DNA from 2 places in the Eisenbergiella sp. OF01-20 genome. Region 1 is predicted to be linked to the other one. Evidence: a T-box and tRNA genes for the amino acid it is inferred to sense, from the RefSeq annotation. Region 1 holds a T-box; the other holds one or more tRNA genes.
The links. The T-box of region 1 lies ahead of metG (methionine--tRNA ligase). A T-box ahead of a tRNA ligase gene usually reads a tRNA of that ligase, here a tRNA-Met.
Positions count from the first base shown of each region.

Region 2: it has a tRNA-Met gene. The T-box ahead of metG (methionine--tRNA ligase) is inferred to sense a tRNA for this amino acid. The anticodon was not compared.

Region 1 is NZ_QUES01000005.1:210,627-216,842, reverse strand. Features, by position in the region: gene DXA36_RS09530 (MalY/PatB family protein) at 1-795, shown strand, start outside; gene DXA36_RS09525 (GHKL domain-containing protein) at 932-2,239, opposite strand; gene DXA36_RS09520 (LytR/AlgR family response regulator transcription factor) at 2,229-2,987, opposite strand; gene sepF (cell division protein SepF) at 3,006-3,347, opposite strand; T-box leader at 3,651-3,908, shown strand; gene metG (methionine--tRNA ligase) at 4,005-5,678, shown strand; gene DXA36_RS09505 (hypothetical protein) at 5,765-6,216, shown strand, end outside.
Region 2 is NZ_QUES01000015.1:73,177-79,392, forward strand. Features, by position in the region: gene DXA36_RS17670 (hypothetical protein) at 270-2,024, opposite strand; tRNA gene DXA36_RS17675 (tRNA-Met) at 2,351-2,424, opposite strand; tRNA gene DXA36_RS17680 (tRNA-Val) at 2,433-2,505, opposite strand; gene DXA36_RS17685 (beta-galactosidase) at 2,619-4,685, opposite strand; gene DXA36_RS17690 (LacI family DNA-binding transcriptional regulator) at 4,800-5,867, opposite strand; gene DXA36_RS17695 (ABC transporter ATP-binding protein) at 6,013-6,216, opposite strand, start outside.

The DNA of each region.
Region 1 (6,216 bases):
AGCGCTATTCTCAAAAATGACAGAAGGATGCTCTCCAGCCCGCTGAAAAGGAATGAAGACCGGTATGAACTGGATTTTGCCCATATGGAAAGCCTGGTGGATGAGCGGACCAAAATGCTGATCATGTGCAATCCCCATAACCCCACCGGGCGTTCCTGGACAAAGGAAGAACTGATCCGGACAGCGGAATTCTGTAAGAAGCATAACCTGATCCTGTTCTCCGATGAAATCCATGGTGATCTGGTTGCGGAGGGCGTAAAACACAATTCCACTCTTTCCGTGACGGCGGATGTAAATGACAGGCTGATTCTGGCGACTTCGCCGGCCAAAACCTTCAATATCCCCGGGGTTATCGTCTCCTATATGATTATTCCCAACAAGGAATTGCGGGAACAGATAGCAGCCACCATTGATCGTATCGGTATGCATAACCCTACCATTTTTGCGGTTACCGCAGTGGAGAAGGCCTATACGGAATGTGATGAATGGTATGAGGCGGTAAAACGGTATATTGATGAAAATGAAAAATATACCCGGGCCTATTTTGCGCAGTATTTTCCGGCTTTTCATATCATGCCCAGAGAAGGGACCTATCTGCTGTGGATTGATTACAGCAAGACCGGCATGAGCGAAGAAGAACTGGAACAGTGGTTTCTTCAGGAGGCGGACGTATCCGTATATATGGGAAGCATATTCGGGGAAGCCGGACGTGGATTTATCCGTCTGAATCTGGCATCTCCCAAGAGCCTTCTGGAAGAAGCGTATGAGAGAATGAGAAAGGCCTGGAAGTTCTGAAAACATGACGGAAACGATACACAGATCCGCCTGAACTGCTATACGGAAGCTCCTGCTGGTTATGGGAAAACCATTCCTGCAGGAGCTTTTTATGTCATCTGCCATGTACAGCCTCTCTTTATCCGGCGGCCATCGGTTATGAAGAAGGAACCGCCGTACCGGAGGAGGCGGGAAAGAGTATGCGCAGCTTAAAAAGGCCGTTTTCCATCTGATAATCAATGACTGCGTTATTTTTGTGTACATATGCCAGGATGCTTCGGGTACCGATGCCATGCCCCGGTTTGCCGGACATGGGGATATGATTTTCGTCAAATACAACGGCGGCTTCCTGACAGGTATTAGTAATAGCGAACAGCAGCTGGTACTCTTCCACACAGGCAACCTTAATTTCCCTCCCCGTTTCCTCCGGAACTTTCAAACATCCGTTTATGGCATTTTCAAAGGCATTTGCCATCATGATGGAAAATTCGGTATCGCTGTCCAGTTTATCACATGCGGCTGTAAAATGGATGCTTACCTGTATTCCCAAATCGTCTGCTTTAGAAGCATAATAAGACAGAGTGGCATTAATGGTTGGATTTTTGCAAAAGCTGGTTACAACGGAATCATTACACAAATCTTCAAAATGATGCAGATACTGCCGTGCTGCGGAAATATTTCCGCTCTGGAGACAAACCGAAAGCTGGTTCATATAATGACGCAGATCATGGCGGAGAATCTTGTTCTTTTCGTCCGATTCCTGAAGCAGCCGAAGCTGGTTGCAAAAGCCGGTGAGCTGGGATTGCAGAATAGCTTCATTCTGCAGCCTGGTATCCAGCCTGCATTGGTGATAGAGCAGGAGAAAGATCGTAATGTATACTACGGGAATGATAAGCAGCAGCAAAAGAAAAGAAGGAAGCTCCAGGGGGCGTTCCGTAATTCTTGTCGGCCATCCTGACATAAGGGAAAAAAACAGATAAAACAGACCGGACGCAAAGGCAAAACCTCCCCAGCCCCTTTTCACAAACTGAAGAATGAGATGGTAAGGTTTTTTTAAATAATATACGACAAAAAATTCAAGCAGGAGAAACAGAAAAATGCGAAGAAGAAGCAGCAGCAGAAAATTTTCTCCAAGAGCATATGATATCAGGTTGGTAACGGCCATGATCCAGAACCCCATAATATCGGCAATGCAAAAAGTAAAAAAGAACCGGCCGTTCCTGTCCTTAGCCATATAAAAGAAATAGAAGAAGCTGGGAAGGGTGCAGGTGAGGATAAAATATTTTCCCATCCATATAACTCCCATTTTCAGTACAAGAAGCATATTGAATACAATTAGCCCGCCCATACAGATCAGATTCAGACGGAAAGATTTCTTCCCGGGAAATCGGGATTCATATAGCTGGCTGAATATAAACAGAATATTTATTAAACTCCATAGTATGGAAAGATCTCTATAATTCATGTCGGTTACCGCCGTATCCTTTGCTGAGAATAAAATCAATGTAAAGCTTTTTTATTGCCGTGTAGTTTTTCCTTGAGATAGGGATTAAAACGGAATTTTTCATGGTAAAATCCTTATCCTGCAGGCTGATAACATAATTCATGTTAAGCAGAAAAGCCTTGTGGGGTTTAATGAAGAAAGTAAACTCCGTGAGAGGTTTTACGATCTCATCAAAATTACTTCTCATAGTAATACTGGTATAAATGCTGTTATCCTCCATATTCACCTCAATCATATGGTTCAGATATTCGATGTACATAATCCGTTCGCATTCCAGTCTCACGATTCCTGTTTTGGTTTTTAGAAGGAAATATCCGGTATCGTTTTCTTTCAGATGGGAAAGAGCGTCCGACAGGACAGGGAAGAGCGTTTCCCTTGTCACCGGCTTTACCAGATATTGAAAAGCAAAGACATGAAAAGCATCCAAGGCATAATCCGGGGAAGTGGAAAGATAGATTACCAGGGCGGAAGGACTGGATTTATGGATTTCCCGTCCAAGATCGATACCGTTATATCCCGGCATCAGGATATCCAGCAGATAGATATGGTAAGCGGCTTCCGTGGACAGGGAAGCCAACAGCTGGGCAGAAGAAGAAAATTCCCTTACCTGAAAGGCTGCATTGGTCTTTCTTTCCATGAAAGACAGGAGAAAAGCTTTGGTGGTCCGTGCGTCCTTTCTGTTATCGTCACATATTGCAATCCGAATCATAGTTTCCGTATATCTCCTCTAGTTTTTTGATTCTGCCATGGCAGTGTCAATGTAATCGTCCACACTGACAATGTATATACCTGCAGAGATACAGGTTAGCCTTCCTTCCACGGTATAACAGATACCGCATACGAAATCCATGAATCGCTGCCTTGTATCTGTGTCAAGATAGTTTAAGTTCAGGATTACCGTTTCACCCAGCAGCAGCTTTTCCCCTACAGATACAATTTGTGAATGCCGGGTGGGGATGATAACCATAATTTCCCGGTTCGCCATTTTTTTCATATGAAGTTCCAATTCCTTTTTAGAAAGATATTCCTGGAAGTCCACAATTTTACAATGATTTTCCTGTACAGCCATAACCATTTCATCCTTCCTGCTTTCCTGTCCTGTCGTAAATGGAACGGAATAAAAAACATGATATGTCAAAAATACATCATGTTGTATACAAAGTATAAATTGGCCTTGATTAGAATATATTGATTGTAATGTTTGTTTTTTATTATAGAAAGTTACTGATAAAAAAGCAATAATTTCACTTAACCGGACAGCTTTTACACTTTAATTGACGTGAAAATGTATAATGAGTAACAGTTCATACGGGTCTGAAAATGGTTGACAAATAAGAAAAGGCCCCATATAATGAATCATAATTTCATAGCCTAAAATGCATGGAAGGGAAGAGTAGGTTACCGGAGCTTTTACAGAGAATCCGCGTTGGTGAGAGCGGAGGGAGTGAGGGCAATTGAACATGGTCCCGGAGCTGCGCACCGAAAACCGGCTGGTTCAGGCTGCGACGGATTCACCCGTTACCGTGATAGACTATCGATGAATCATTTCTCGTCCGTAGTTGATAAGGCCTGTGCCGTGAGGGACAGGTGAATTGGGGTGGTAACACGAAGCGATGCTCTCGTCCCCGAAAAATTATTTTTTCGGAGAGGAGGGATTTTTTTTGCCTGTAAACAGCGGATTTTGCGATCTGCGTTATCACAACAAATAAGAAATGAGGAATGTAAGATGAGAAATATAGTAATTGGAGGAGCCTGGCCATATGCCAACGGCTCTCTGCATATCGGCCATATTGCAGCCCTGCTTCCGGGGGATGTCCTGGCCCGTTACCACAGGGCGGCAGGAGATAAGGTCTGCTTTGTTTCGGGAAGTGACTGTCATGGGACACCGGTGGCGATCCGGGCCAGACAGGAAGGCAAAACGCCGGAAGAAATCAGCGGGTTTTATCACCGGGAATTTGAAGAATGCTTCCGTAAGCTGGGATTCAGCTATGATTATTACGGCAGAACCTCCTCCGACGTCCATAAGGAATTTGTTAAGGAATTTCACAGGAAGCTGTATGATAGTCCCTATGTCTACGAGAAGGAAGTGCCCCAGGCCTTTTGCGTAAGCTGTGGTTCTTTTCTGGCGGACCGGTTCGTGACCGGGAGCTGCCCGGAATGCGGAGGGGAAGCGAGAGGGGATCAATGTGACTCGTGCGGCGCGGTGCTGGAGGCGGAAACTCTGATAAACCCGGTCTGTGCGATCTGCGGTTCCGCAATTTCCTTCCGGAGCAGCAGGCATCTGTTCATCGCGTTAAGCCGTCTGGAGCAGGAACTGAGAGATTACGTGGAAAGCCATGGAAACTGGAGGAAGAATGCACTGGCTTTTTCAGGGAAGTATCTCAGCGAGGGCTTGCGGGACAGGGCACTTACCCGGGATCTGGACTGGGGAATTGAGGTTCCCCGTGAAGGCTATGAAACCAAGAAAATTTATATTTGGGCAGAAAATGTGCTGGGCTATTTATCCTCCGGCAAGGAAGCACTGAGAGACAGGCCGGAGGAGTTCAGGAAGCTTTGGAAGACGGATAAGAAGAGCGGGCAGCAGGAATCTCCCGATTGTCCGGTAAGGCACTATTATGTGCATGGGAAGGATAACATTCCTTTTCACACCATCATTCTCCCTTCCCTTTTGCTGGCTAACGGAGAGGGCTGGCATCTGCCGGATGAAATCCTGTCAAGTGAATATCTGACGCTGGAAGGGAAAAAGATTTCCACAAGCCATAACTATGCCGTATGGGTTAAGGATATCACAGACCGATATGACAGTGATTCCCTGCGGTATTATCTGCTTGCCAACGGACCGGAAAAGAAGGACGCTGATTTTTCATGGCGGGAATTCATCAACAGCCATAACGGGGAACTGCTTGGCGCATACGGGAATTTTGTGAACCGTACGCTGGTATTTATACAAAAGTACCTGGGAGGTTGTGTACCGCGGGGAATAGCGGACGGGGAACTGGAGACAGAGACAACAAAACTGTATGGCAGGACGGCGGAGTTGATTGAAAAAGGGCTGCTTAAGGAGGCTGTGGATGAAATATTCGGCCTGGTGAGGAAGGCAAATAAATATTTTGATTCCCGGCAGCCCTGGATTACCCGTGACACCGATACCGGGGACTGTTGCAATACGCTGTTTACCTGTGTCCAGGTCATTGCCGATCTGGCGGTGCTGTTATACCCCTTCCTCCCCTTTTCTTCCGCGAAAATCTGCGGCTGGCTGCAGCTGTCACCGGACTGGAAAAAACAGCAGGTGGAGCCGGGGTACCGGCTTCCCGAAATCGGAATTTTATTTCAGCGTCTGGATAAAAAGCTTGCGGAAGAAGAAAGTGCCAGGCTGGATAAAGCCTGTACGTATTTATGATTGCGCGGCATGAATTTTGGAAGAGGGGATAACCCCAAGCCGGTCAGAAACAGGGCTATATTGAACAGAAAAGGCAAATTAATTATATGATGAAAAAAATAGTACATGCTTTTATTATATGCCTTTTTTCCGGCATGATAATTACTGCATGTGGAAAATCAAAAGAAATAAAATATTGTGAGAGTACGAGTCTGTTTGGGGCTTCATTGCCGGAAGCTTGTGAACTGTTGGGGATAGACGTTGATTCTGAGAATTACTCAGAAAAGATGATGGGAGGACGTAACTTTAAAATATATACGCCTGAGGAGTTATATACAATTAATGGTTATAAAACTTCGGTAGATCTATATTTTCTCCAACTGCAAGCCCCGGATGGACAGGAAATGGGTTTAGCGATAATACGTTTTTCATTTGAAGATTTAATTAGCTTGGATGAGTTCGCGGACTACCTTGAGGAACACTATACACTACAAAATAAATACGGTGGAAAATCAGAAATAGGATGGCAGGGGGAATATTATTTTGATCTGAATAAATC
Region 2 (6,216 bases), on a different contig from region 1:
CCTGGCACTTTCCACTCTGCTGTCTGGAAAATTCCCTAAAAAAGAGTCATACAATACAATTTTATATTGGAGAATGGCTGGGAAGTATCACAAGCCGTTTTTTATGGGTTTTGAAACCCTTACAGAAGGTTCTATCTTCTCCGGCTGTATAAGATATGGACATGAAAAAAGCGTAATTACAAGAATTACGCTCCGGCCGGTCCTTCCATAATATAATGAATAAGGTATTAATTCATGTTGTTTTAAGACCTACACTGCAGCTTCCATCCTCATTCCGCAAAATCCCATGAAATGCTTTCGCCGAATCCCAGGGTAACCTTCTTTTCTTTTCCATTCATACAGAGCAGGAAGGTCCTTTGCCGATCCAGCAGATTTTTTACTGATAAGCTGCTGCCGTTCATTTCATATTCCAGGGCATAACATTCCGCTTCCAGCCTCACCTTGCCGGGCCTGTTCAGCATTGGGGCAATCTTTACATCCACATCCAGATCAGGCTGTACCCCAAGATATCCGCGGATCAGGTTCCAGATGAATACACAGGGATATTCATAATAATGGGCGGCTCCATGCCAGTTCTTATCATCCTGATAGAAAATATGATTCATATCATAACGTTCCCCCATCAGATAACCGTCCAGCTTTGCCTGTCTGCAGACAGCCAGAAGCTGCCGCTCAAGCATATCCTTCCTTCCCAGGGACTCCCAGAAGGCAAAATCCCAGCACCAATATCTTCCTGCCGCACACAGGTCATAAGGCAAACCGATTTCCGAATCGGTATAGTCCTGTATCCTTGCGGATAAAAAGGTGGGAAAGCGCTGGAATTCATCAAAGCATTCTTCCAAAAGCTTCTGCACGGCTTTTTCCTGCCCCGCATCCGCATAACCAAACAGCAGAGGAAGTTCGTTTGCCAACAGATGGATATGATCGTGTGTGATACCACATCTGTCCACCCAGTCAATAAAACGTCCGTTTTCACGATCCCAGAAGCCTCCGGGAAGATCCGCCGTCATAGCCCGGGCCAGTTTCCTTTCCAGCTCCAGATACTTCTTTTCTTTTTCGGAATCCCCGGCTCTTCTTTCCAAATCTGCCATACGTCTCATGGCATCCGCCGCCAGAGCGGCTGACATACATTCCCTTCCGTCCTTGATGATTTGATCTTCATAGTAAACATCGGACCAGAGACGCCCCTGCCTGTCCATACAGTCCTCCACCAGCGACAGGGAATTTTCAAGCCCTTCCTTATGATTCAAAAACCAGTCCCAGTCTCCGGAGGCCGCCACATACAGCCATGCGGATTCAATGATTTCCACATTGCCGGTGATGAGGAACATCACCGCATTGGTCTGCCGATCCTTACTGCTTCTCCTCACATGGTATTCCCTGACACCGTCAGGCTGCAGAGAACAGGGATCCCGGTACAATTGTTCCGGATCCTCCGCCATCAGCTTTAACTGCAGCTCCAGCATCCGCCGGATCAGTCCCAGTTCAAAGGTATCCCCCATGGCTGCCCGGCCTTTGATTTGGAATTCATGATCCACATCGGGATAGGTTCCTGCATATACTTCTTTTTGAAGTGTGCTCACAACATAACCGTCCCGTACCGGATAGCCTGCCCCGGCCGTTCGTTCTGCAACAGAGGGAAGAAGTGTCTTCCAGTAAAATTGATAAACGGCTTCTTCAAACTCCTGCCCATTTTCAAACTCCAGGATCATAGCATTTCCCATCATGTCACAATGGGGAATTCCCGGATAGAAGGAAAGGCTGATTTCTTCTTCCGTGCCGTCAAACAGGATCTCCGCCCTGTGGTGCTTCTCATCTGCCGCGACCCGAAACGGGCGTTTGGCAGTGATGCGGCAGGCTTTATTGTTCTCCGATTCCTGTGAGGGGAGAATGAAGCATTCCTCCACTACAGGATTTTCACAGTCACAGTCATAAGTATGCTTCAGGAACAATTCTCCGTTTTCCTTCACCAGGTAATAGAGGATTGGTTTTGCCGCTTCGTAAATAATCTCTTTTTTCCACATTTTTTTTCGCTTCCCCATTCTGCAGGTTCCAATAGTATTCTTTATCTGATACTTTTCCGCATCCGGCCCACGTTGTTTTGATGATTCCCCGCTGTACTCACAGGCCTGTATTGTTGCCATTGTACCATAAGGTATATCCTTTTTCTACACAAAGGATGCCGGAAAAAACACGCCCTTTCCGTCCTTCTGCTCCGAACCGGAATGGATCCGGGCGGCCAGGAATAACCTTCTATTGTAAAATTGACCCTACTCAATTGTATTCCGGTTACTGCAATAAAAAACAGCAGAAATCCCCCAACAGGGCATTTCCGCTGTACTTAACATAGTAGCGAGAGGGGGACTTGAACCCTCGACACCACGGGTATGAACCGTGTGCTCTAGCCAGCTGAGCTATCTCGCCGAAATATATGGGACCTATAGGGCTCGAACCTATGACCCTCTGCTTGTAAGGCAGATGCTCTCCCAGCTGAGCTAAGATCCCATAATCAAACAAGTTTTGAAGTGTTTTGACCGCACCCGTAACCTGCTTGATTAGTATACAAAAAATGGGACAACTTGTCAACACATTTTTTGAAACTTTTTTCCAGTATGAAATTATCGGTTTATACTATTTATTTTTGCCAGTACCTTTGTCCCATAAGGGGGCAGCTCCAGTTTCCCTTCTGCTTCTTTTCCTTCAAACAAATCCAGGAATACTTCCTTCAGACAGATTTCCGCAGTTTCCTCCAGGTAGTTCATCACAAAGAAATACCGGCTTCCGTCCGCACTTTCCCTTACTGTCAGTTCGCAGCCCTCCGGAAGGGTGAGGATATCCCCATATGGCTGTGCAACTCCCAATTTTTCCAGGAATACACGGGCCGTGTGCTCATGAAAGGCGCCTCCGAAATAATAAACACGTCCTTTCCCTTTTGTATTGCTGATAAGGGCTGGTGTTCCGGCATAATAGCTGGAAACGTATCTTGCTTCCACCCTGGCCTGCTCCGTAAGGGGTTCCAGCAAATCATTGAAAATACAGGCTTCGATCTGCACGCCGTCCCAATCCGCATAAACCGTACCGTCCGCCGGGGACACGAAGGTGTATTCGGGGATATCCGTACCGGTAAGGGGCTGCAGCAGCCCGGGAAGCCTGCTCATCACGCATTTTCCGGTTTCATCCTTGTAACCGGTGCGGCATCCCAGTACAAGGCAGCCTCCCTGCTCCACATAGGCCGTCAGTTTTTCTGCCATTTCACTGGTTACTATGGTGGCATGGGGATAAAAAAGCACCTTATACCGGAACAAGTCCTCAGCCCGCATATGATCCAGATAACAGAAATCAAAAGGCGTATGGGTTTTCTGACAGGCGGCAAATAAGGACTTGCTGCTCTCTCTGTCCACTCTTTGATGCCACATATCCAGGCCGGCATCCCAAAGGTTATCATAATCCTTCACAATACCTACCTCGGCCCGGTAATGGGATCCGGTCACAGGCTCCAGCGCACCGACCATTTTATGTATCTGCTTTACTTCTGCCAGACGTCTGTTGTCCCTGCCGGAATAATCCAGAATCCCGTGCCAGTAGATTTCCGTCCCCATCGTACAGGTACGCCAGCGGAAGTAGCTCACATAGTCCGCCCCATGGCCGATGCTCTGCATGGTCCAAAGGGTCATCTGTCCCGGTTTAGGAGTAGGAGCCTCCATACGGGTATTCCAGCCGTTTGCCCCGGACTGCTGCTCCATGATGCCGAACACAGGGGATACGGCTCTTGCCTCCGCCAGGTTCCTGCTCCATTTCCTGTCCCGCAGACCGTCCTTCTCCGACTCGTAGGAATCCAGGCAGTAGGCAAAATTGGGATAGGAATCATAGGTGATGAAATCCAGGCTTTCTTCTGTCATGCGGTGGTTGTCCAGGTTGCCGAACAGACCGTTGGTGGTGATAAAATCACCGGGCTTCACATATTTTTTCAGGATATCACTCTGCATTTTTGCAAAAAAGCAGGTGCTGTCGGACACAAATCTGACATAATCCAGGACTTCATGAGGATTGGTTGCATTACTTGGTGTCGGGCGGGGAACATAGATCTCTTCCCAATCCGTATAGGTCTGGTTCCAGAAAACGGTTCCCCACGCTTCATTGAGCGCATCCAGCGTATGGTATTTTTTCTTCAGGAACACGCGGAAAGCTATCGTGTCACTCTCCGAATAGAATTCATTTTTTTCACAGTTGAGTTCATTGTCAATCTGCCAGCCGATAATAGCAGGGTGGGGTGCATAGTGGGCGGCGGATTTTTCCACGATCCGTGTAACCAGCTCCTGGTATTTGGGAGAATTGTAATTATAGTGGCGTCTGCAGCCATGACGGTAAAGGACGCCGTCCATATTGGCGTTAAGTACTTCCGGATATTTGTTCGTTAACCAGGCGGGAGGTGTGGCGCTGGGCGTACAGAAGATAACCTTCATGCCGGCCTTTTCCGCTTTTTCCAGAAAACGGTCAAAAAATCCGTAGGTAAATTCCCCTTCCCGGGGTTCGATTTTACTCCAGGCAAATTCCGCTATACGGATTACCTCAATCCCGTTTTCCAGCATACGCTGCAGATCCTCTTCCCACATTTCCTCCGGCCAGTGCTCGGGGTAATAGCAGGTTCCCAATGTAATTTTGTCAAGCTTCATACTTCGTTCCATTCCTTTTTCCTCCTTGTTTTGCGGAGCAAAATGCGAGTCCTCTGACGAGCAGAGGAATTTTCCTCCTTGATTCCCTTGTTTACTTCATTCCATTCCTTTTGCGCCAGACAGGCTTTAATCCAGTTTTTTTACGGATTCCCCTTTCACCAGCTTCACCGGTGACCCTGATATATATTTTACTTTTTTCCCCTCCAGCATATCCAGCAGGACGTTCACGCACTTTGCCCCCTGTTTTTCCGGAAACAGCCCTACCGAGGTGAGACAGGGATCCTGGTATTTTCTGGCGGAGCTGCCGTCTATACCTATCAGGGAAATATCCCGGGGCACCCGGATTCCCAATGCATGGAACCGTTTGCACATGCCAAGGGCAAATTCATCGTTAAAAGCCACCACGGCTGTGGCGTCAATTTTTCGTTCCACAAACAACTGGGCCGCCAGCTCTCCTTTTCCGAAGAAATCCTCTTCCAGCAGACGCATACCGTTTTCCGGTTCCTCTTCTTCCAGAAAGGCAAGGATACGGCTGTCCCCGGCAAGATCTTCCCTATGTATACCAATATAGTAATCCTTCATCCTGTCTCCGTACACCTCTTCCATGAGAGAACAGAAGGCCAGACGCCTGACATCCGTACACCGGAACGGATAAGGCATTGCCAGGGCCAGACGTCTGTGGCCATTGGCCCGAAGTTCCTTAACCGCAAGCTCCATCACCTTTTCCATATCGATTTCCACGCGGGGAACCGAACGGGAGAAGCGGACAGGACTTCCATAAGAAGCACTCACCACCGGAAGGCGGTAATTCTTTCCCACCGTGTCCAGATAATGCCGGGTGATCACCTCGTTGGGCATGATGATTCCGTCGATCATGGCATTGCGTATGTTCTCAAAATCCATACTGCCGTTAAAAACCATCATATAGTCCCGTTTTCCTGCGGCTTCCACCATCCCCTGGTACATGTCAATATAGAAGGAATTCCGCAGATCCTTACAGAAAAAAAGCAGCTGCTTTGTCCTGCGTTTCTGCAGCGCCTCTGCGACAGGATGGGGATAGTAGCCGAGTTTATCCGCCACTTCCAGTATCCTTTTTTTCTTTTCCGCTTCCACGTACCCGCTGTTGTTCATCGCACGGGATACCACGGAGACCGACACCCCTGCTTTCCGGGCTACTTCCTTTCTGGTGACCATGTGCTTCCTTCCTTCAGCAGAATTGCCGCGTTACCATCTCTTACGCTCGGCGCAGACCTGCCATATCTTTATTTTTATATTACCCTTATGTTCCTGTGGATTACAATAGCGAAATATGTGGTCACGCGGCCACACACAAATACTATCAGACATACCATTGCGCCTGTGCGTGATACATCTGCGCATAATACCCTTTTTTTGCCATCAGTTCTTTATGGGAGCCATCCTCTATTATTCTTCCCTCCTTAAATACAAGGATACGGTCCACCACGGAAGTGATCCCCAGCCTATGTGAAATCAAAATCGTTGTTTTATCTTCCGTCAGTGCCGTAAAATTATGATACAGCTG